DNA from 4 places in the Streptomyces sp. NPDC050625 genome. Region 4 is predicted to be linked to each of the others. Evidence: riboswitches for the same ligand, from Rfam matches in the RefSeq annotation. Region 4 holds a riboswitch; each other region holds the start of a gene.
What was found. A riboswitch is a leader RNA that binds a small molecule or an ion and turns the genes downstream of it on or off. The one in region 4 is predicted to bind cyclic di-AMP.
Positions count from the first base shown of each region.

Region 1: another riboswitch for cyclic di-AMP. It lies ahead of AB0I54_RS31905 (M23 family metallopeptidase); the one in region 4 lies ahead of AB0I54_RS32815 (transglycosylase SLT domain-containing protein).
Region 2: another riboswitch for cyclic di-AMP. It lies ahead of AB0I54_RS01110 (NlpC/P60 family protein); the one in region 4 lies ahead of AB0I54_RS32815 (transglycosylase SLT domain-containing protein).
Region 3: another riboswitch for cyclic di-AMP. It lies ahead of AB0I54_RS34925 (transglycosylase family protein); the one in region 4 lies ahead of AB0I54_RS32815 (transglycosylase SLT domain-containing protein).

Region 1 covers NZ_JBFAIQ010000018.1:170,592-176,343, forward strand. Annotated here, with positions in the region: gene ribA (GTP cyclohydrolase II) at 93-728, opposite strand; gene AB0I54_RS31890 (MarR family transcriptional regulator) at 834-1,349, opposite strand; gene AB0I54_RS31895 (dihydrofolate reductase family protein) at 1,435-2,571, shown strand; tRNA gene AB0I54_RS31900 (tRNA-Met) at 2,632-2,705, shown strand; cyclic di-AMP (ydaO/yuaA leader) riboswitch at 3,005-3,164, shown strand; gene AB0I54_RS31905 (M23 family metallopeptidase) at 3,172-4,212, shown strand; gene AB0I54_RS31910 (PrsW family intramembrane metalloprotease) at 4,393-5,727, opposite strand; gene trmB (tRNA (guanosine(46)-N7)-methyltransferase TrmB) at 5,738-5,752, opposite strand, start outside.
Region 2 covers NZ_JBFAIQ010000001.1:221,748-227,499, forward strand. Annotated here, with positions in the region: gene AB0I54_RS01105 (tellurite resistance/C4-dicarboxylate transporter family protein) at 1-617, opposite strand, end outside; gene AB0I54_RS01110 (NlpC/P60 family protein) at 787-1,971, opposite strand; cyclic di-AMP (ydaO/yuaA leader) riboswitch at 1,980-2,151, opposite strand; gene pcrA (DNA helicase PcrA) at 2,414-4,921, shown strand; gene AB0I54_RS01120 (M23 family metallopeptidase) at 4,994-5,752, opposite strand, start outside.
Region 3 covers NZ_JBFAIQ010000022.1:89,330-95,081, reverse strand. Annotated here, with positions in the region: gene AB0I54_RS34935 (cytochrome P450) at 1-633, shown strand, start outside; gene AB0I54_RS34930 (transglycosylase family protein) at 815-1,810, shown strand; cyclic di-AMP (ydaO/yuaA leader) riboswitch at 1,994-2,162, shown strand; gene AB0I54_RS34925 (transglycosylase family protein) at 2,167-2,829, shown strand; gene eno (phosphopyruvate hydratase) at 3,108-4,409, shown strand; gene AB0I54_RS34915 (septum formation initiator family protein) at 4,508-4,984, shown strand; gene AB0I54_RS34910 (DUF501 domain-containing protein) at 5,052-5,582, shown strand; gene AB0I54_RS34905 (Ppx/GppA phosphatase family protein) at 5,579-5,752, shown strand, end outside.
Region 4 covers NZ_JBFAIQ010000019.1:177,891-183,642, reverse strand. Annotated here, with positions in the region: gene AB0I54_RS32825 (CHRD domain-containing protein) at 1-619, opposite strand, end outside; gene AB0I54_RS32820 (polyprenyl synthetase family protein) at 765-1,775, opposite strand; cyclic di-AMP (ydaO/yuaA leader) riboswitch at 2,628-2,809, shown strand; gene AB0I54_RS32815 (transglycosylase SLT domain-containing protein) at 2,815-3,300, shown strand; gene AB0I54_RS32810 (HAD family hydrolase) at 3,350-4,156, opposite strand; gene AB0I54_RS32805 (FAD-dependent oxidoreductase) at 4,430-5,632, opposite strand; gene AB0I54_RS32800 (ATP-grasp domain-containing protein) at 5,701-5,752, opposite strand, start outside.

The DNA.
Region 1 (5,752 bases), on a different contig from region 4:
GGGTTCGAGTCCCACAGGGCCTACGGGAGAGCCCCGGTCCGGATCTCGTCCGGAGCGGGGCTCACGTCTTTTCCGCCGTGGTGTGCGCGGGGTCAGCCCGCGCTGAGTTCGGTCAACTGGCCCAGCGGCAGCGTGTGCTGGGTCTGCAGGACCTTGGCCCGCAGATAGCGGACGTTGTGGGCGGTGGTGAAGACGCCCGTCGGGACGCGGTCGTGGACGGTGACGCCGAGGGTGCGCAGCTGTTCGGCCTTGTCGGGGTTGTTGGAGAGCAGGTCGAGTTCCCCGATGCCGAGGGCGCGCAGCATCTGGGCGGCGGCCGTGTAGTCGCGGGCGTCCTCCGGGAGGCCCAGCGCGGCGTTCGCCTCGTAGGTGTCCAGGCCCTGGTCCTGGAGGGCGTACGCGTCGAGCTTGTTGTAGAGCCCGATGCCGCGGCCCTCCTGGCGGAGGTAGAGCAGCACGCCGCCGCGGTCGGCGATGCGCTCGACCGCCTCGCGCAGCTGCGGGCCGCAGTCGCAGCGGGCCGAGCCGAAGACGTCGCCGGTCAGGCACTCGGAGTGCAGCCGGACCAGGGGGACGGGTCCGGGGTCGCCGAGGACGACGGCGATGTGTTCCTGCCCGTCGGCCAGGCCGTGGAAGGTGACGAGTTCGGCGTCGACGCCGTAACCGTCGTGGAAGCGCAGCGGTACCCGGACGCGGGCGCGCGGTGTGGCGGCTGGGGTGTCGGGCATGCGGGTTCTCCGGGGTTCAGGAGTTTCAGTTTTGAAGCAGTTGCCGGGAACCCTACCCCATGCTTTAAATTTGAAGCAACGGATTTGCGGAGTCTGTCGCGGGCGTCACGAGCAGGACTTCGGCGACCGGCGGCGCCATGGCACGTCGTCCGGCGCGCACCGCGCGTCCTCGCCCTGGAGCGCCTCGGCGATCCCGCCGAAGATCTCCTCCAGCTGCCGTACCTGCTCCGGGCCGAGGTGATCGAAGAGGGAGGCGCGTACGGTCGCCACATGACCCGGCGCCGCACGCTCCAGCACGGCCCTGCCCTCGTCGGTCAGGACGGCGATGCTGCCCCGCTTGTCGGAGGGGCAGCCCTCGCGCCGTACCAGGCCGTCCTTCTCCAGCCGGGTCACTGCGTAGGTCAGCCGGCTCCGGGTGATCTTCGACTTCTCGGCGAGGTCGGTCATGCGCAGACTGTGCTCCGGCGCCTCGGAGAGGTTGGCCAGGATGGAGTAGTACAGGTGCGGCATGCCGGTGTCCTGCTGGAGCTGCCGGTCGATCGCGTCCTCCAGGAGCAGACTGCCGGCGATGTACGCGCGCCAGGCGCGCTGCTCGTCGGGGGTGAGCCAGCGGGTCGTCATACCGCCAGTGTAAGTTTGTTTCAAACTTGAACCAAGCCCGCACGTCAGTCGCAGTACATCAGACCTCGTCAGGGAGAGCGCGCCGATGCCGTACCCGTACGTCCTGTTGTCCGCGGCCGTCTCCCTCGACGGCTTTCTGGACGACACCGGCCCCGAGCGGCTGCTCCTGTCCAGCCCGGCCGACTTCGACCGGGTCGACGAGGTGCGGGCGTCGGTCGACGCGATCCTGGTCGGCGCCGGCACGATCCGTGCCGACAACCCGCGGCTCCTGGTCAACTCGCCCGAGCGACGCGCCGCCCGCGTGGCCGCGGGCCGGCCCGAGTACCCCCTCAAGGTCACCGTCAGCAGCTCCGGCGAGCTGGACCCGGACGCGAAGTTCTGGCACACGGGCGGCGAGAAGGTCCTCTACACGACGGAGAAGGGCGCCGAGCGCGCCCGCGGACTGGGCCTCGCGGCCGATGTCGTCCCGCTCGGCCCCGACCTCGACTGGCCGGCGCTGCTCACGCACCTGTACGAGGAGCGCGGGGTGCGCCGGCTGATGGTCGAGGGCGGCGGCACCGTCCACACCCAGCTGCTCCGCCAGGGCCTCGCCGACGAACTCCAGCTGGTCCTCGCCCCGCTCCTGGTGGGAGACCCGGCGGCGCCCCGGCTGTTCGGCCCCGGGGGCTACCAGGGCGGGCGGCTCCGGCTCCTGGAGACGCGCCGCATCGAGGACGTCGTACTGATGCGGTACGAGCCGACGGCACCCGGCACCGGGCGGTCGGTCGCCGCGGCGGACCGGCACTGGATGCGGATCGCCTGCGACCTCGCGGCGCTGTGCCCGCCCTCGGAGACCGCCTTCAGCGTGGGCGCGGTCGTGGTCGCCGCCGACGGCACCGAGCTGGCCCGGGGGCACTCGCGGGAGGGCGACGACCCGGTCGTGCACGCCGAGGAGGCCGCGCTGGCCAAGGTCGACCCGGCCGACCCGAGGCTGGCCGGCGCCACGGTCTACAGCAGCCTGGAGCCCTGCGCCCGCCGGGCGTCCCGGCCCGCTCCCTGTGCGCGGCTGATCCTGGACGCCGGGGTACGACGGGTGGTCACGGCCTGGCGGGAGCCGGACACGTTCGTGCAGGGCGCCGACGGCAGCGGGCTGCTGACGGGCGAAGGCGTGGACGTCGTCGTACTGCCCGAGTACGAGGACCTGGCCACGGCGCCGAACCGCCATCTGACGGCCCGCGGATAAGCCCTGGATAAACCCGTGCGCTTGCACCCCTGAGCATGGCGTATGCTTAAGGCACACCGACGCGGGGTGGAGCAGCTCGGTAGCTCGCTGGGCTCATAACCCAGAGGTCGCAGGTTCAAATCCTGTCCCCGCTACTCAAGGCTCAGGGCCGGAATCCAGTTCATGGATTCCGGCCCTGAGTGTTTTGGCGACGACCGGGCGACTATCACGAAGAGTGACCGGACGAAAGCCCTCCGCATAACATCTGAGTCACCATCAAAAACGTCGTGACTCATGTACCGCGGTCAACTCGCCCGATTTCCACCGGTCATGGTGTGTAAGTCCGCCCGTAAAAACGTTAATGATCAAGCAGAACGGCTTGGAATCTGACAGCCGGGTCTATTAACGTTCGATAACGCAGCGCGGTCGTCCCAGCCGTCACAAGAGTCGGCTCCGTGCGCACGCGCCGAATCCCGCAAGGGAACCGGGGAACCACCACCTTGGGGTGAATCACGCGGATGCCGCCGTGGAGGCACGGCCGGTATACGCGCGTAGGAGACCTTCCTGCTCCGAACCCGTCAGCTAACCCGGTAGGCGACGGAAGGAAAGGAGTACGCCCGCGTGGCGTCCAACCGGCCTGCCCCCACAGCCCCATTCGTGCCGAGCGAGCACACCGAGACCTTCGGCTACGGCAGCTACCGCACCGACGAGGGCCCGTGGGAGGAGTGGAACCCCACCGAGGAGTCCCTCAGCCCGGTACGCGGCCGGCACCGTGTCGTCAAGCAGCGCGGCGGCGGACTCGCCCGTAGCTCCACGGTCCTGGGCGTCGGCGTCATAGCCGCCGTCGGCGCGGGTGGCATGGCCAGCGCCCACACCGGCAAGCCGCCGGTGTCCATCTCCATGCCCGACCTGCCCTCCGTCGGCTCCCTGCTCGGCGACAGCACCCCGGACGAGGCCCCCGACAAGGGCTCCGCGACCGCGCTCAGCAGCGTCGGCATGACCTCGGCCGACAGCGCACAGGGCGCCTCCGACGCCGGTGAGGCACTGCGCAACCGCATCATGGCCCAGGCCGAGAAGCAGCAGGGCCAGGTCGAGACCAAGGCCGCCGCCGCTGCCGTGGCCGCCGCGGACAAGCAGGTCGCCGCCGCGGCCGCCAAGGCCGAGAAGGCGGCCGCCGCCAAGGCCGCCGCCGCCAAGGCGCAGGCGGAGGCCGAGGCCGAGAAGAAAGCCGAGGCCGCGCGCCTGGCCGCGCTGGCCAAGCAGTACACGCTGCCGACCTCCTCGTACACGATCACCTCGACCTTCGGTCAGGCCGGCGCCATGTGGTCCTCCGGCTACCACACCGGCCTCGACTTCGCCGCGCCCACCGGCACGCTCATCAAGGCCATCCACAGCGGCACGATCACCGAGGCGGGCTGGGCCGGCTCCTACGGCTACCGCACGATCCTCACCCTCGACGACGGCACCGAGCTGTGGTTCTGCCACCAGTCCTCGATCAGCGTCTCCGCCGGGCAGAAGGTCAGCACCGGCGACGTCATCGGCCGCGTCGGCGCCACCGGCAACGTCACGGGCCCGCATCTGCACCTGGAGGTCCACCCGGGCGGCCAGGCCACCGGGATCGACCCGATGACGTGGCTGCGGGGCAAGGGCCTCAACCCCTGACCCACCCTGTCGACCGCCGGCGGTCCTGACGACACCCCCCGACGTCAGGGCCGCCGGTCAGGTGTGTGCGGGATCTCCGGTCAGGTGTTCGCGGGATCTCTTCCGAGCGGGATCTCTTCTGAGCCGGCGCTGCTGACGCACGCGTCGGCGTAGCGGCGTGCCACGCCTGTCCGCGGCGGTCTAAGGCCGATAGGGGTTGTACGCGGGATACGGTGCCGCCGGGTACCCGTACGGCACGGGCATTCCGTACGGCGCCTGCATTCCGTACGGCGCCTGCGGCCCGTACACCGGCCGGGGCGGTGCGGACATCCGGGCCGCGTACTCCATCGCCGGACGGGCCACCTGGCGCCGCTTCCACAGCTCGGCCAGCAACTCCCGTTCCCGTACGACGTAGTCGGCCCCCGCGCGGCCCCGGCGCCCGCGGTGGCGCAGGAACGCCAGCGCCGTCGCGTCCGCCTCGTACTGCCCCACGGCGCGCGCCGCCTGCTTGCCCAGGTGGTGGCCGGCGTAGTCCCGGGCCATCTGCCGCGCCCGCATCGAGCCGAGCACGAACGGCTCGGCGGGGCCCAGCCACCCGGCGAAGACATACACGGGCAGCTCCTCCCGCACGGTCCGCAGCTCGCGCTGCCGCGTCCAGATCGCCAGCCAGGTCAGCAGCCCGAACGCGGGCACCATGAACGCCCCGTACACGGCGAAGAAGCCGTACGGGCCGAAGGTCGAGGAGCCGTTCCAGAACGCGTGCATGCTCATCGCGAGCAGCAGCCCGCCGAGCGGCACCAGCACCCGCCGCACATGCTGCCGCTCGGCGGAGAGCGCGGCGATGCCGAAGCCGATGCCGGTGAGGACGGTGAACAGGGGGTGCGCGAACGGGGACATGACGACGCGCACGAAGAACGTCGCGGCCGTGACGGAGGCGATGCCGCGGTCGCCGGTGAGCTGGTCGGTGCCGAAGGCGGTGCCGAGATAGAGGATGTTCTCGGTGAAGGCGAAGCCGGTGGCGGTGACGCCCGCTATCACCACACCGTCCACGATCCCGGTGAAGTTCCGTCTGCGGAACAGGAAGACGAGGAGCACGGCCGCCGCTTTGGAGGACTCCTCCACGATGGGCGCTATGACGGTGGCGCCGAGGGTGTCGGCGCTGGACGGATCGGCGGTGGTCGTGGCTATCCAGCGCGTCGCGAAGCTGTTGGCCACGATGGCTATCAGCGCCGCCGCGCAGGCGCCCCAGGCGAACGCGAAGAGCAGGTTCCGCCAGGGCCCCGGCTCGACCCGGTCGAGCCAGCGGAAGGCGGCTATGAGCAGGGGCACGGGCAGCACGGCGAGACAGATCCCGACCAGGAACCCTTCCGTGCCGGTCTGTTCGCGGACCAGGGCGAGGATGACGAGCCCGGAGAGCGCGAGCAGGGCGATGAGCGCCCCGTACCGCACCCACCTGCGCTGCCACCAGCGCGGGTGCCGGAGCGCACCGCCGTCGGGGCCGGCGGGGTGCGTCGGATACGGGGGGAAGGTGGTCACGGCATTGACCCTAACGTCGCTGCTG
Region 2 (5,752 bases), on a different contig from region 4:
GCGGCCAGCGCCGAGATCGCGAGCGCGCCGCCCGCGATCCACTGGTCCCCGGGCCCCTCGACCACCTGCCGCACGTCGAACCGGGCCAGGGCGAACCCGTAGAGCACGAGGCCCAGCCAGAACAGCACGAGCGCCGCGTGGGCCAGCCATGCCGTCGCCTCGGCCGCGGCGAGCGTGGCGCCGAGCACGGCGAGCCCCTGCGTGGCCACGCAGCACAGGAACACCGTGCCCGGCATGCGCCGGTGCCAGTGCCGTACGACGAGGAGGATCAGCACCGGCCAGAGCGCCGCGCACAGCGCGAGCAGCACCTCGGCCAGGCCGTGGCGGCCCAGTGCGGAGAAACGGGTGCCCAGCACGGCGGTCGCGGCGACGGCGGTGAGCGCGCCCGGCGTCCGCGCCTCGGCCACCCAGCGCCTGCGCTGCCACAGCAGCCCCACGGTGAAGTCCACGGCCGGCGCCAGCCAGGCGACCGAGGCCAACGCGAGGGCGATCAGGGACAGTGCCTCGTACCCCGCCAGCTGCAGCCCGACCGACACGATGCCGGTCGCCATCACGGCGGCCCCGGCCGCCGGCGGGCGCCGCTTCCACCAGGCGCGTAGGGGTGAGGAGGCGGGCATGGGCCCGATGCTAGGGAGCCGTGCGCGCCTTGCGAGCGGGGCACGCGCGCGCGTGCGGGGAAAAACGCGCGGGTGCGGGACAGGGGCGCGTGCGCCTGCGGCTCACGACGGCCGCGGCGCTCGCGTCACCACAGCCACGGCGCTCGCGTCCCTGCCCCACGGAGGTCTCTTACGCCGGCCGTACCACGCTGTGGATGATCGACGCGCCGCCGTAGTAGATCGACTCCTCGCGGACGTAGGCGCCGGGCTTCGGGGCGTGGATCATCATGCCGTTGCCGATGTAGATGCCGACGTGGCTGACGTCGTCGTAGAAGAAGATCAGGTCGCCGGGCTCGGCATTGGTGAGCGAGACCGTGGTGCCCACGTTGACCTGGTCATAGGTGGTGCGCGGAAGGCTGACGCCCGCGGCCCGCCAGGCGGCCGAGGTGAGGCCGGAGCAGTCGTAGGAGTCGGGGCCGGTGGCGCCCCAGACGTACGGCTTGCCGATCTGGGCGCGGGCGAAGGCGATCGCCTTCTCCGCCTTGGTGGCGTACGTGGAGTCCGAGGACGAGCCGGTCGAGCCCGTCGACCCCGTCGAACCCGTCGAGGTGGAGGAGCCCGAGGAACCGGACGAGCTCGCGGCGGCGGCCTTCTTCGCCGCCTCCGCGGCCGCCTGCTTCTTGGCGAGCTCCGCGGCCTGGCGCGCGGCCTCCTCCTGCTTCTGCTTCTCGATCGCGGCGAGCCGGGCCTTCTCTTGCGCCGTCAGCTCGGACAGCAGCTCGCGCGCCGAGGAGAGCTTCTTCTGGACGGTGGCCTTGGCCGTCTTCAGCTCGTTCTGCGACTCGGTCAGCGTCTGGAGGCTCTTGGTGGCTTCCTGCCGCTTCTTCATGGTCGCCGACTGCTGTGTGATGTAGTCGTCGACCGCGACCTTCTGCCGCGAGGTCATCCGGCCCATCAGCTGGGTCTGGTCGAAGTAGTCCTGCGGGGAGTTCGAGAGCAGGAAGGTGGCGGTGTCGGGCGCGGCGGCCCCGGTGCGGTACTGGGCGGCGGCGAACGTACCCAGTTCCTCACGCGCCTTGTTGAGCTTGTCCGTGCGCCGCGCCACGTCGTCCAGCAGGGTGTCGACGTTCTTGCGCTGCTGGCCGGACTTCTCCTTGGCCGCGTTGTACTTCTCGGTCGCCGACTCCGCCTGGCGGTAGAGGTCGTCGACCTTCTTCTCGACTTCCTCGATGCTCGGCTTGCCGTCGGCGGAGGGGGTGGCGTTGGCGGTCTGGGAGAGCAGGGCCACGGAGGTGAGCGCGGCGGTGGCGATGGCGGGGGTGCGTATGCCTGCTGCTAGGGCACTCGCGGGGCGCGACTTGCGGTGCGACGCCAAGGGAGGCGACTCCTTCCATGTTCCGCCTACCGAGTTAGCTGTCGGGTTCGGGCGGGTGGTTCGGAAGGGTTGCCCTACGGCCTTTCTCCGGGTGGAGGTTGGGCCGATTCACCCCAAGGTCGGTTGGGTCCCCGGCTCCGGCTGCCGTGGCGGGCACACCGGACTCGGCGGAGGCCGCGCGGCCCGGCGACGTTCGCCGGTGGGGGTCGTACGGCCCGCCCGAGACGGTAGCCAACTGGTGTGGCCCGTGTGAAGGTTGATGGGCGATATGCCCGATACATTTTTGTGACCTGACGCAGAATTCCGCCCGTGTGACAGCATGCCTCCGGAGCGTGAGCCAGTTGTCCGGCTCGCGCATCGGGAAGATCCCCCGCGCGCGGGGCCGGTCCTGTTTCCGGGGCGGCGGTCGTTTGTCGGTGGGGCGCCCTAGACTCGGAGAGCGATGAGCAGCCTCTTTGACGACAGCTTCCTGGCGGACCTCCAGACCCCTCACGGGCGCGAGGAGGAGCCTCCGCCGCCGCCCGAGGACGATCACGCTCCGGAGTCGGTTCCGGACGATCTGTTCGGCGGGAAGTTCGACGTGCCGCCGGACCGGGACGATTACTACCGCGACGGCGCCCCACGCCCGGTGATCGACGCCGCGGCGCTGCTGGAGGGGCTGAACGAGAACCAGCGCGCGGCCGTCGTGCACGCCGGTTCCCCCCTGCTCATCGTGGCCGGCGCCGGCTCAGGCAAGACCCGTGTGCTCACGCACCGCATCGCCCACCTGCTGGCCGAGCGGAACGTGCACCCGGGGCAGATCCTCGCGATCACCTTCACCAACAAGGCCGCGGGCGAGATGAAGGAGCGCGTCGAGCACCTCGTCGGCCCGCGCGCGAACGCGATGTGGGTGATGACCTTCCACAGCGCGTGTGTGCGCATCCTGCGCCGCGAGAGCAAGAAGCTCGGCTTCACCTCGTCGTTCTCGATCTACGACGCCGCCGACAGCAAGCGCCTGATGGCCCTGGTCTGCCGCGACCTGGAGCTCGATCCCAAGCGCTTCCCGCCGAAGTCCTTCAGCGCCAAGATCTCGAACCTGAAGAACGAGCTGATCGACGAGGAGGACTTCGCGGCCCAGGCCACCGACGGCTTCGAGAAGACCCTCGCCCAGGCCTACGCCATGTACCAGTCGCGGCTGCGCGAGGCGAACGCCCTCGACTTCGACGACCTGATCATGACGACGGTCAACCTGCTGCGCGCCTTCCCGGACGTCGCCGAGCACTACCGCCGCCGCTTCCGCCACGTCCTCGTCGACGAGTACCAGGACACCAACCACGCCCAGTACGCCCTCGTGCGCGAGCTCGTCGGCACCGCCGCGCACCCGGTGGACGTACCGCCGGGCGAGCACGACCTCCAGCCCGCCGAGCTGTGCGTCGTGGGTGACGCCGACCAGTCCATCTACGCCTTCCGCGGCGCGACGATCCGCAACATCCTCCAGTTCGAGGAGGACTACCCGAACGCGACGACGATCCTCCTGGAGCAGAACTACCGCTCCACCCAGACGATCCTCTCCGCCGCCAACGCGGTCATCGAGCGCAACGAGTCCCGCCGCCCCAAGAACCTGTGGACGAATGCGGGCGCGGGCGCGGGGATCACCGGCTATGTCGCCGACACCGAGCACGACGAGGCACAGTTCGTCGCCGACGAGATAGACCGGCTCACGGACGCGGGCGAGGCGAAGGCGGGCGACGTCGCCGTCTTCTACCGCACCAACGCCCAGTCCCGTGTCTTCGAAGAGGTCTTCATCCGCGTCGGCCTGCCCTACAAGGTCGTCGGCGGCGTCCGCTTCTACGAGCGCAAGGAGGTCCGGGACGTCCTGGCCTATCTGCGCGTCCTGGCCAACCCGGAGGACTCCGTGCCGCTGCGCCGGATCCTCAACGTCCCCAAGCGCGGAATCGGCGAGCGCGCCGAGGCGATGATCGACGCCCTCGCCCAGCGCGAGAAGATCAGCTTCCCGCAGGCGCTGCGCCGGGTCGACGAGGCGTACGGCATGGCGGCGCGCTCGACGAACGCCGTCAAGCGGTTCAACGTGCTGATGGAGGACCTCCGTACGATCGTCGAGTCCGGCGCGGGACCGGCCACGGTCCTTGAGGCGATCCTCGAACGCACCGGCTATCTCGCCGAGTTGCAGGCCTCCACCGACCCGCAGGACGAGACCCGCATCGAGAACCTTCAGGAACTCGCCGCCGTAGCCCTGGAGTTCGAGCAGGAGCGCGAGGAGGGCGCGGCGACATCAGGGGCTGCCGCCCCGGGAGGCACGCTGGCCGACTTCCTGGAGCAGGTCGCCCTGGTCGCCGACTCGGACCAGATCCCCGACGAGGACGAGGAGGGCTCGGGCGTCATCACCCTGATGACCCTGCACACCGCCAAGGGCCTGGAGTTCCCGGTCGTCTTCCTCACCGGCATGGAGGACGGCGTCTTCCCGCACATGCGCGCCCTCGGCCAGAACAAGGAGCTGGAGGAGGAGCGGCGCCTGGCGTACGTCGGCATCACCCGCGCGCGGGAGCGGCTGTATCTCACGCGGTCGTCCCTGCGCAGCGCCTGGGGACAGCCGTCGTACAACCCGCCCTCCCGCTTCCTGGAGGAGATCCCGCCCGCCCATGTGCAGTGGAAGCGGACGGGAGCGGCGGCGCCGGTCTCCTCCGGACCTGCTTCCGGTGTGGCGGCCTCGCTGTCCTCGTCCCGCTCCCGCTCGTCGGCGTCGGGCGCGTCCGGCTTCGCCACGAAGCGGGTCTCGTCGAAGCCGGTGGTGTCCCTGGCCGTCGGGGACCGGGTCACCCACGACCAGTTCGGCCTCGGCACGGTCCTCGCGGTGACGGGTCAGGGGGACAACGCCCAGGCGACGATCGACTTCGGTGACGCGAAGCCGAAGCGGCTGGTGCTGCGGTACGCGCCGGTGGAGAAGCTGTAGCCGCACGCGAAGAGCCCCCGCCGATCGGAGGGTCCGGCGGGGGCTGGGTCACTCGTGGAGAAGGCGGGGGACCTACGTCGGGTCGAGGCCATGGCTGCGAAGCCACGGCAGCGGGTCTATGGCCGAACCGCCCGCCGGCCGGACCTCGAAGTGCAGATGCGGGCCGGTCGAGTTGCCCGAGTTGCCCGAGTAGGCGATCGGCTGCCCGGCCTTGACGCTCGTACCGGAGGCGACCCGGTAGCTGGAGAGGTGGCAGTACCAGGTCTCCGTGCCGTCCTTGGCCGTCACGATCATCATGTTGCCGTAGGCGCTGTTCCACTGGGTGCGGGCCGTGCCGTCGGTCGCGGCCATCACCGTCGTGCCGTACGAGACGGGGAAGTCGATGCCCGTGTGCACGGACATCCAGTTGACGCCCGCCTGGCCGAAATAGGCGCTGAGCCCTCTCTGCAGGACCGGAAGCGCGTACTTCGGGCGCAGCCGCTCCTTGCGGGCCGCCTCGGCCGCCGCCTTCTTCTGCTGGGCCACCTGCTGCGCCTTGAGGTCGATGCGCTCCTGGGTGCGGCTGGCCCGGTCGGCGAAGTCGTCGGCGCCGGCGGAGAGGCTCTCCAGCTGGGTGTCCAGCTTGTTGTTGGCGGCGGACGGTTTCACCGACTTCGTCTCCGCCGCGGAGGCGCTGGTGTCCTTGCCGCCGCCGATCAGGTTCAGATTGCCCACGGAGGCGGCGGCGATCCCGGCCACCCCCATCACACAGGCCGAAGGCACGGCCACGGTCAGCAGCGCGGAGCGCTTGGGTGTACGGCGGCGCGAACGCGCACCGCCGCGTGACCCCGC
Region 3 (5,752 bases), on a different contig from region 4:
CCCGACAGCCCCGCTCCCGGCGAGGACCTCATCTCCGGGCTCATCCGCGCCTCGGACCACGGCGAGCACCTCACCGAGAACGAGGCCGCCGCGATGGCCTTCATCCTGCTGTTCGCCGGGTTCGAGACGACCGTCAACCTCATCGGCAACGGCACCTACGCCCTGCTCACCCATCCCGAGCAGCGGCACCGTCTGCAGTCGTCCCTCGCCCGCCGGGAACGGGACCTCCTGGAGACCGGTGTCGAGGAACTCCTGCGCTACGACGGCCCGGTCGAACTGGCCACCTGGCGGTTCGCCACCGAGCCGCTCACCGTCGGCGGGCAGGACATCGCACCCGGCGACCCCGTCCTGGTGGTGCTCGCCGCCGCCGACCGGGACCCGGAGCGGTTCGCCGACCCGGACGTCCTCGATCTCGGCCGACGTGACAACCAACACCTTGGATACGGCCACGGCATCCACTACTGCCTGGGTGCCCCGCTCGCCCGGCTGGAGGGCCAGACCGCGCTCGCCACCCTCCTCACCCGCCTCCCGGACCTCCGACTCGCGGTGGATCCGGTCGATTTGCGGTGGCGTGGCGGGCTCATCATGCGTGGACTGCGTACTTTGCCCGTGGAGTTCACGCCTGTCCGGTAAGTGTGGGAAGCGCGGCCTGTCGCGCCCCAAACCTGATGAATGCTCAACTCTGTGATCTTCACGTGATCTACGCGGCATTAACTTGTGACAAGTGATCGTCAGTGGATACGTTCACCAGGCAGCGCGGTACGTGGGCTTTCTGTGCCGCGCCGGTCATCGCTGTCGCACGAAAGGCTTCCGCATGCTCTCCGGGAACGGTCGTCACCGTCGCCCCCGTCAGGCTCCGGCCCTCCTCGTCGCGGCCGGAGTGACCGGCTCCGCCATCGCCATCCCGCTCCTCGGGGCCGCGAGCGCCAACGCTGCCGACGGCACCACATGGGACAAGGTGGCCGAGTGCGAGAGCGGAGGCTCCTGGAGCGCCGACTCCGGCAACGGGTACTACGGCGGTCTGCAGATGTCGCAGGACGACTGGGACAAGTACGGCGGCCTCGCGTACGCATCCAGCCCGGACGAGGCCAGCCGTTCGCAGCAGATAGCCGTCGCGGAGAAGGTTCTCGCCGACCAGGGCACCAAGCCCTGGGCCACCTGTGCCCTGCTCTCCGGGCTCACGGCCAGCTCCGGGTCGGTCGATGTCGACACCGGCGTCTCGGCATCCGATTCGCCCGGCTCCTCCGATTCTTCTGACTCATCCGATTCGTCCAGCTCCTCCGGCCTGTCTGATTCGCAGTCCAAGTCGGACTCCTCGGGGAAGGCTTCCCCCTCGGCGAACACCGACGAGGAGAGCGGGGCGGAGGGTAAGGACAAGGGCAAGAGCGAGAGCAAGGGCGAAGATTCCGCAAACTCGGACAAGTCGGAATCTGGAGACTCGGGCAACCCGCAGGGGAGCGGTGGCACGCCCACGGAAGTCCCCAAAACCGACAACCCCGACAACTCGTGGCAAAGCGGGGGGTCTTGGAGTCTGGTCGACACCGGCGCCATCGGGGGTGGCCGTCATCGCGGGGGCAATGCGGACGAAAGCGCAGTAAACGGTCAGGAATCGGCCTCGTCGGGTCGTCACGCCTCGCGCACCTACACGGTTCGTGACGGCGACACCCTCGCGTCCATCGCCGACTCCCTTGACGTCGACGGCGGATGGCGTGCGCTCTATGCCGCCAACAAGGCCGCCATCGGTGCCGACCCGAACGACATCACTCCCGGTCAGACCCTGGACGTCGCTACCGAAACCGGCGGAAAGTAGCGGGAGTTGACGTCCCGCTTTCACGCCTAATGTCCGGTTTGGTGAAAGTGTGGGATGAGTCTCAGAAGCCCTGATCGTCTTTGGAATTCCCCGGATCGCGTGCTTACGGTCGAGTCCGCTCGTCACCACGAGCCCCGGCTGTCGCAACGCCGAGTCCTGCCAGCGGCCGCACGGGAACAGTCGTCGCGTCACGCGCCGTAGGCAGGAGCGGGGGACCCAAGGTAAGTGCCGCGCCGGACAGTTGAGCCGGAGCGGCTAGGGGTGGAGCCACGCCTCCCAGCGGAGGTGTGGCCGGGCAACTCAACCGGCCCGAACCCGACAGCTCACCTCGCAGGCGTCGGTGAGGGGATCCATCCATGCTGTTTTCCGCTCAGGGCAAGCACCGTCGTTCCTCGAAGGCCAAGGCCGCCCGTGTCATCGCGCTCGCCGGTGTCGCCGGTGCCGCCGTCGTCGCCCCGCTGATGGCCTCCGGCACCGCCTCGGCCGCCACCGCCTCCGAGTGGGACGCCGTCGCCAAGTGCGAGTCCGGCGGCAACTGGTCCATCAACACCGGCAACGGCTACTACGGCGGTCTGCAGTTCTCCGCCTCGACGTGGTCCGCCTACGGCGGCTCGAAGTACGCCGGCACCGCCGACAAGGCCACCAAGGCGCAGCAGATAGAGATCGCCGAGAAGGTCCTCGCCGCCCAGGGCAAGGGCGCCTGGCCGGTCTGCGGCACGGGCCTGTCCAGCACCCCCTACAGCGGCGCCGCGGCGAGCACCGCCCCCCGGACGACCGAGAAGCCGGCCGCCTCCCGCTCCGCCGAGCGCCCGGCCGCGGCCAAGACCGTCACCACCCCGACCGGCAAGAAGGTCAAGAAGGGCGACGGTGAGTACAAGGTCGTCAAGGGTGACACCCTCGGCTCGATCGCCCAGAAGCACAAGGTCAAGGGCGGCTGGCAGGAGCTGTTCAAGCTGAACAAGGACATCGTCCAGGACGCGGACCTCATCTACCCGGGCCAGCAGCTCCACCTGAAGTGACGCGCGGCCGGTAGCCCGGCTGCAGGAACCGCAGCCGCCCCGTCCCCACGGTCTCCCCGCCCCGGTGCGTATTCCCCCGTACGCGCCGGGGCGGGGCTTGTTCATGGGGCGCTGCGTTCGAGCCGTTCTCCACCCCGCCTTTGTTTCGAGCCGGAACAATGGGTACGGTCGGACCCTGTCCACGGGACGGTCGGTCGGTGGCCGATGCCCCGGGGACGGTTAGGCTCTAGTCGCAAGGCACCCAGCCCCGCACTTCCAGCGTCACATCCATGAAGGAGATGCTCGTGCCGTCCATCGACGTCGTCGTAGCCCGGGAAATCCTGGACTCCCGAGGCAACCCCACGGTCGAGGTCGAGGTCGGCCTCGACGACGGCAGCACGGGTCGTGCCGCCGTTCCGTCCGGCGCCTCCACCGGCGCCTTCGAGGCCATCGAGCTCCGCGACGGCGACCCGAACCGCTACCTGGGCAAGGGCGTCGAGAAGGCCGTCCTCGCCGTGATCGAGCAGATCGGCCCGGAGCTGGTCGGCTACGACGCCACCGAGCAGCGCCTGATCGACCAGGCGATGTTCGACCTGGACGCCACCGACAACAAGGGCTCGCTCGGCGCCAACGCCATCCTCGGTGTCTCCCTCGCCGTCGCCCACGCCGCCTCCGAGGCCAGCGACCTCCCCCTCTTCCGCTACCTGGGCGGCCCGAACGCGCACCTGCTGCCGGTGCCGATGATGAACATCCTGAACGGCGGCTCGCACGCCGACTCCAACGTGGACATCCAGGAGTTCATGATCGCCCCGATCGGCGCGGAGTCCTTCTCCGAGGCGCTGCGCTGGGGCGCCGAGGTCTACCACACCCTGAAGAAGGTCCTGAAGGGCAAGGGCCTGGCCACCGGCCTGGGCGACGAGGGCGGCTTCGCCCCGAACCTCGGCTCCAACCGCGAGGCCCTCGACCTCATCCTGGAGGCCATCAAGCAGGCCGGGTACGTCCCCGGCGAGCAGATCGCGCTCGCGCTCGACGTCGCCGCGTCCGAGTTCTACAAGGACGGCAAGTACGAGTTCGAGGGCAAGTCCCGCTCGGCCGCCGAGATGACGGAGTACTACGAGGAGCTCGTGGGGGCCTACCCGCTCGTCTCCATCGAGGACCCGCTGTTCGAGGACGACTGGGCCGGCTGGAAGGTCCTGACCGACAAGCTCGGCGACAAGGTCCAGATCGTCGGCGACGACCTGTTCGTCACCAACCCGGAGCGCCTGGCCCGCGGCATCGAGGAGGGCACCGCCAACGCCCTGCTCGTGAAGGTGAACCAGATCGGTTCGCTGACCGAGACCCTGGACGCTGTGGAGATGGCCCAGCGCAACGGCTTCAAGTGCATGATGTCCCACCGCTCCGGCGAGACCGAGGACGTCACCATCGCCGACCTGGCCGTCGCCACCAACTGCGGCCAGATCAAGACCGGCGCCCCGGCCCGCTCCGAGCGCGTCGCCAAGTACAACCAGCTGCTGCGCATCGAGGAGATCCTCGACGACGCGGCGGTGTACGCCGGCCGCAGCGCCTTCCCGCGCTTCAGGGGCGAGATCTCCAAGGGCTGAGCCCGGTAAGGGCAAGGCTTAGCCAGTCGTACGTACGTCCCCGTACCCGGTCCCGTACCGTGTCCGGGGACGTACGCACGTATGAGGGAGGCGGGGACATGGCCGCGAAGGACCGGGACCGGTTCTCCACCGCGACCAGACTGCGACTGCTCGGCGAGCAGACGGCGGCCCGGGTCTACCGCTCCCAGACCAAGCGGCAGGCCCGCCGCTCCCGGCTCACCGGCCGGGCCGCGCTGCTCGCCCTGGTGCTGTGCACGATGGTGGTGGCCCTGGCCTATCCGATGCGGCAGTACGTCTCCCAGCGCGCCGAGATCGCCAATCTGGAGCGGCAGCGGCAGCGGGCCCAGGAACGGGTCGAGCAACTGCGCGACCTCAAGGCGCGCTGGCAGGACGACTCCTTCGCCGAGCAGCAGATCCGCCGGCGGCTGCACTATGTGATGCCGGGGGAGACCGGTTACGTCGTGGTCGACCCCGGTGCGGCCAAGCAGGCGCACGCTTATCCGGGGGCGGCCGACCGCCCCTGGTACGCCAACGTCTGGGACGGGGTCGACAAGTCCGACGCCTCCGACCAGTGAGCCGGCGCCGCCCCGACGACGCCGGACAGTGAACCGACAGCCAGAGAAAGACAGCCTGAAGACAGTCATGGAAACGCCCCCGCCGCCCACTCCGCGCACCGAGCCCACCGACGCGGACGTCGAGGCCTTCAAGCAGCAGCTCGGGCGTCCGCCGCGCGGGCTGCGGGCGATCGCGCACCGGTGCCCCTGCGGTCAGCCGGACGTCGTGGAGACGGCTCCGCGCCTGCCCGACGGCACGCCCTTCCCCACGCTGTACTACCTGACGTGCCCGAAGGCCTCCTCGGCCATCGGCACCCTGGAGGCGAACGGCGTCATGAAGGAGATGACGGAGCGGCTGCAGACGGACCCGGAGCTGGCCGCGGCCTACCGTGCCGCGCACGAGGACTACATCCGGCGCCGGGACGAGATCGAGGTGCTGACGGGCTTCCCGAGCGCCGGCGGCATGCCGGACCGGGTGAAGTGCCTGCACGTGCTGGTCGCCCACTCGCTGGCCGCCGGGCCGGGGGTGAACCCCCTCGGCGACGAGGCGCTCGCGATGCTGCCCGAGTGGTGGATGAAGGGGGCCTGTGTGACGGTCCCGAAGGAGGAGGACCAGTGACCCGGGTCGCCGCGATCGACTGCGGTACGAACTCCATCCGTCTGCTGGTCGCCGACGCGGACCCAAAGACGGGTGAACTCCTCGACCTGGACCGCCGGATGACCATCGTGCGGCTCGGCCAGGGCGTCGACCGCACCGGACGGCTCGCTCCGGAGGCGCTGGAGCGGACC
Region 4 (5,752 bases):
ATCCACCGCCCTCGGCCGCCTTGCACTCGTAGATCTGCTTCCCCTTGACGACGGAGGCCTGGAAGCTGCCGAGAACGTGCCGGAAGTCGGTGGCGGTGGTGACCTTGTGGAGCTGTCCGCGGACGGCTCCACCCGGGAACGTCGCGGTGTGGAGATTGGCGTAGAAGGAACCGGGGTCCTCGGTGAGCCGCTTGAGCAGGGCGGGGTCGTTCACCTTGACGGTGCCGGTGAGGCTGTGCCGCCCCTGGGGAGCCTTGCCGAGCAGCTTCCCGAAGTTGATCTTGACGCCGCCGTTGGTGCCCTTGGCGCCCTCGTGGATGTGCAGATCGGTGGGCCTGCCGGTGCCGCGCCAGGCCACGGCGACGGACACCTTGTCCCCCTTGACCTCGATGAACTCCAGCGCCGCGCCGTCCTTGTCCCCCACGGCGGGGCCGCCCTGGACCGGCACCTCGTTGGCGCCCCGGAGGCTTGCGACGAGGATGGTCGTTTCCTTGCCGGTGTGACTCTCGGTGGCGGCGGCCGGGATCGCCGCGGCGGCGACACCGGCGGACGCGGCGATCGCGACGGCGGTGGCGACGAGGCCCTTGCGGCGCGCGATGAACGTTCCGTTCATACCCATGATTCGGTTTTCTCCCCGTATGCGGCTGACGCCCCCTGCGTCAGCTTCTGGGCATGGGTACGGAAGGGATCTCAGATTAGACTCAGTCCACAAATGCGAGGTGCGTCACACTGTTCGGGACGTCCGTCACACCGTTCGGCGGGAACTACCCGGCCCGATGCACCACCGCGTCGCACAGTTCGAGCAGGGCGGCCTTGGCGTCGCACTCCGGCAGCGGGGCCAGCGCCGCCCGCGCGTCCTCCGCATAGCGCACGGTGTCGCGCCGGGCCTGCTCCAGCGCCGGATGGTCACGGAGGGCGGCCAGCGCCTCGGCGTGGCGCGCGTCGTCGGTCAGGTCGGAGTCGAGGAGCTCGCACAGCGCGATGTCCTCGGCCAGCCCCAGCCGCTGCGCCCGCTCCCGCAGCCGCAGCACCGGAAGGGTCGGGATGCCCTCACGCAGATCGGTGCCCGGCGTCTTGCCGGACTCGCGCGAGTCGGACGCGATGTCGAGCACGTCGTCCGCCAGCTGGAAGGCGACACCGAGCCGCTCGCCGTACTGGGTGAGCACGTCGACGACCGTCTCGTCGGCCCCCGACATCATCGCCCCGAACCGGCAGGACACCGCCACAAGCGAGCCCGTCTTGCCGCCCAGCACGTCCAGGTAGTGCTCGACCGGGTCCCGGCCGTCCGAGGGCCCCGCGGTCTCCAGGATCTGCCCAGTGACCAGCCGCTCGAACGCGAGGGCCTGGACCCGCACCGCCTCGGGACCGAGGTCGGCGAGGATCTGCGAGGCACGGGCGAACAGGAAGTCACCCGTGAGGACGGCGACCGAGTTGCCCCAGCGGGTGTTCGCGCTCTCGACACCGCGGCGGACCGCGGCCTCGTCCATCACGTCGTCGTGGTACAGCGTCGCGAGGTGAGTCAGCTCGACGACGACGGCCGAGGGCACGACACCCGGCGCGTACGGGTCGCCGAACTGGGCCGCGAGCATCACGAGCAGCGGCCGGAACCGCTTCCCGCCCGCCCTCACCAGGTGCTGGGCGGCCTCCGTGATGAACGGGACCTCGCTCTTGGTGGCTTCGAGCAAGCCTTCCTCGACAGCCGCCAATCCGGCCTGGACATCGGCTTCCAGAGCCTGGTCCCGCACGCTCAGCCCGAACGGCCCGACGACGGTCACGTGGGGTCTCCTGTCTGCTGGTGTCTGCTGGCGATTACACGGTTTGTCGATAGGTCGCTGCCATCACTCAAGTCAGCGTATCCGGTCAGGTTTCGATCACCGATAGCGCCCACCGTTACAGCCCAGGCGGTATCGGAGCACGACCGGTATGTTCTTGATCAGTGGATAAGGATTGATTTTTATCGACTCACCATGATGTGACACTGCTTGTCCCTATATACCCTCATACACCCGGTCCACCGGGACTCGGCTGTACGCGCGCATATGGCGACCCCTGACGGACGAACCCTGGCAAACGGGCCACGGCTACGCCTCCGTCCGGGTGGAAGTCCGCGGGTGCGGACGGGTAGGCGGGGACGGAGGCGACCGACGGCCGGCACGCACGCCCGGGGGACCACGTCACTCGCCTTCGCGCGCCGGCCGCCCGGCCCGACGATCACCTTCGAGGTGCCGGAGCGGGCACTCGGGCATCACCTGTGACGCGGAACACCTCCCCGTCCGCGACGAAGTCGTCCGCACGGAGGGCGGCGAGACGGTGGTCCACCGGACGCGGGAGAGGCGCGTCCCACGGACGCCCGCGAACCCCCTGTGACCTGCATGTCTGATTTGCCGTGAATGTTATTCCGTGAGTTGGGTCACGCCGCCCTATGTCGCCCCACATCCGGCCAAACACCCGTTTGCCCTTTTCCCATCGGCCAGTTGAGGCTGTGCAACCGCAAAGGATCAAGTGCCCCATACGCCTCAACCCAAGGTCAATTGGTGCGTTCTGTGAATCAGGTACTTGTTCCCGACATGTGCTCTCGCATAGCTTCCGGGCCAGTCAGGCGGACGCCGAATCCTGCCGCCGCCGGACGTAACCCATCGACGTACTCATTCGCGTAGGCAGGAGCGGGGGACCCAGGTAGGCCGCCGGACCGGACGACCCATGTCGCACGGAACGGCTCGGGGTGAAGTCGCGCAGCCTCAGGGCGGCACGGCCGGGCACCTCCCCGCCCGAACCCGACAGCTCACCTCGCAGGCGACGGAGAGGAAATCCCCCATGGCCGCTGCCGCTCAGTCCCGCCGCACCACCCGCCTCGTTCGCAAGCTCGCCGTCGCCGGCACCGGCGCCGCGGTGCTCGCCCTCCCGCTCATCGGCGCGACCACGGCCTCGGCCGCCCCCGCCACCACGCCCGCCGCGGCCGAAACGACCCTGGCCGGCTACCCGAACAACCTCGACGGCTGGATCCGCGAGTCCCTCGCCATCATGAAGGAAAGGCACATTCCGGGCACGTACAACGGCATCTACCGCAACATCATGCGTGAGTCGTCGGGCAACCCGCGGGCCATCAACCTGTGGGACTCCAACGCGGCCAAGGGCATCCCGTCCAAGGGTCTGCTCCAGGTCATCGACCCGACGTTCAACGCGTACCACGTGGTCGGAACGTCGTTCGACATCTACGACCCGGTCGCGAACATCACCGCCGCCTGCAACTACGCGGCCGCGCGGTACGGCTCGATGGACAACGTCAACGGCGCGTACTGACGGACGCCACGGGGCGCGTGCTGACGGATCTCCCCCCGCGACGGGAGAGCTAGGCAAAGAGTCTTTCGAGGACGACGGCGATGCCGTCGTCCTCGTTCGACAAGGTGATCTCGTCGGCCACCGCCTTGAGTTCGGGGTGGGCGTTGGCCATCGCCACACCGCGGGCGGCCCAGTCGAACATCGGGATGTCGTTGGGCATGTCCCCGAAGGCGATGGCCTGCCGGGCACTCAGCCCCAGGTGTTCGGCGGCCAGCGCCAGACCGGTCGCCTTCGTGATACCGCACGGCTGGAGTTCGACGGTCCCCGGCCCGGACATGGTGACCGTCGCCAGAGAACCCACGACGTCCCGGGCGGTCGCCGCCAACTCGTCGTCGGACAGGGCGTGATGGCGCAACAGGACCTTGCTGATGGGTTCGCACCACAGATCGTCGCGCCGCGGGACCCGTACGGCGGGCAGGGTCGGGTGCGGCATCAGATACCCCGGCTCGATGAGCGTGAGCCCGTCCACCCCGTCCTGGTCGACGGCCGCGTACACCTGACCCACCTCGGCCTCGATCTTGCCGAGCGCGGTCTCGGCCAACTCCCGGTCCAGGGTGACCGACCACAGCAGTCGGTCCGCGCCGGCGTCGTACAACTGCGCGCCCTGTCCGCACACCGCGAGTCCCCTGCTGCCGAGTTCGTCGAGCAGCGGCCGCACTCTCGGCGCCGGGCGCCCCGTCACCACGAGATGCTGCGCACCGGCCTCCACCGTCCGCGCGAGGGCCGCGCGGGAGCGGTCGGAGAGGGTGTCGTCGCCGCGGAGCAGCGTTCCGTCCAGGTCGGTGGCGACGAGTGAATAAGCGGGGGGAGCGGCCATGATCAGAGAATACGGACAACATGCCGCTGCGACTCACCCCCGTCCCAGCCGTTGTTCTCGACCCCAAGGGGTCCGCGCAAAGACGCCGCTGCCACCGTCCGTCGTCAGTGGTACGCGTCAGGTTGCTGTCACCGCGCCGAGGGAGCTGGAGTTGAGGCCCGAGATCTACGCCCTCTTCTTCCGCATCCGGCGCATCGACTACGACGAGCGCCACCCCAGGCCGCCCGCCCTGCCGGGACTCCTGCCCTCAACTCCTGCTCTCCGCCCCTGCGTTCAGCCGTGCACCGTCGCCAGGTGCTTGGCCAGCCGCGGGGAGGCGAACTCGGTGCCGCAGACGAAGCGCATCACCGGGCCGAAGGAGCCGGCGGCCGGGAGGCCGGTGAAGTAGAGGCCGGGGACCGAGGAGACAAAGCCGGTGCCGAGCTTCGGGGTGCCGCGGCTGACCGCGAGCCGGGTGCGCAGCTCATGGCCCAGGAAGTCCATGGCCGCGACGTTCACGCGGTAGCCGGTGGCCGCGACGACATGGTCGGCGGTGAGCCCCTGGGTGGCGCCGGCGAGGGTGCGGACCGTGAGGAGCGGGCTGCCGTCGGAGACGTCCGCGCCGACCAGCCGCTCGACCTCCTGGACCTGCACCTTGCCCTCGAAGCGGTCGCGCAGCCACCACGCGCCGAGCGGGCCGAGGACCCGGCGGACCAGATAGTGGCGGGCCTGGGCCGGGAGGTAGCGGTAGGGGTGGGGGTAGTAACTGAGGGCCCACAGGGACCAGGCCCGGCCGAAGGGGGACTCCGGGCGCAGCTTCGGCTGCTTCCAGGGCGGGGCTCCGAAGGCGACCTTGCCGCGGCCGCGCGCGACCACGCGCACCTGTGCGCCCGCCTCCGCCGCCAGGGCGGCCGTCTCCAGCGCGGACTGGCCGGCGCCGATGACGATCAGCTCCTTGCCCTTGAAGGTGCTGAGGTCGTGGTGCTGTGAGCTGTGGGACACCGGGCCCGTGGGCGTGGGTCCGTCCGCCGCGGCATTCGCCAGCTCCGCCGGGAGGTGGGCCAGGCCGGACAGCCCGGTCGCGACCACGACCGCGCGGGCCGTGAACAACTCCCCCGAGTCCAGCTTGAGCTCGAAGCCGCCGCCCGTGCCCTGGTCCACGGAGACCACCCGTACCCGCTCCAGTTCGGGCAGGAGATTCCGCTGGAACCACTCGCCGTAGGAGATGAAGGTCTCTACCGGGATGAGGTCCTCGTCGGTCACCAGCCGGCGGATGCCCGCCGCGTCGCAGTAGTCGGCGAGGGTGTGGCCCCGCTGGGGGCAGTCGATGCTGGAGGCCGCCGGGGTCGACTTGAGGATCATTCCGGCGGGCATGTGGTCGCGCCAGCTCACCATGGGATCGCCGAAGACGCGCACGGGGATGCCACGCGCTCGCAGATGGGCGGCGGTGGACAGGCCGAATGGTCCGGCACCGAGGACTGCTACCGGTTGAATCACGAAGTCCCTCCCCAGGACGTCATTTCGTCACTTCGTGGTCCGGTACGGACGGTCGGGACGAGGAACGTCTAGCTGCCCGAACCGGTCGTACTGCCACGGCGGTTGGTGCGCCACAGCTGG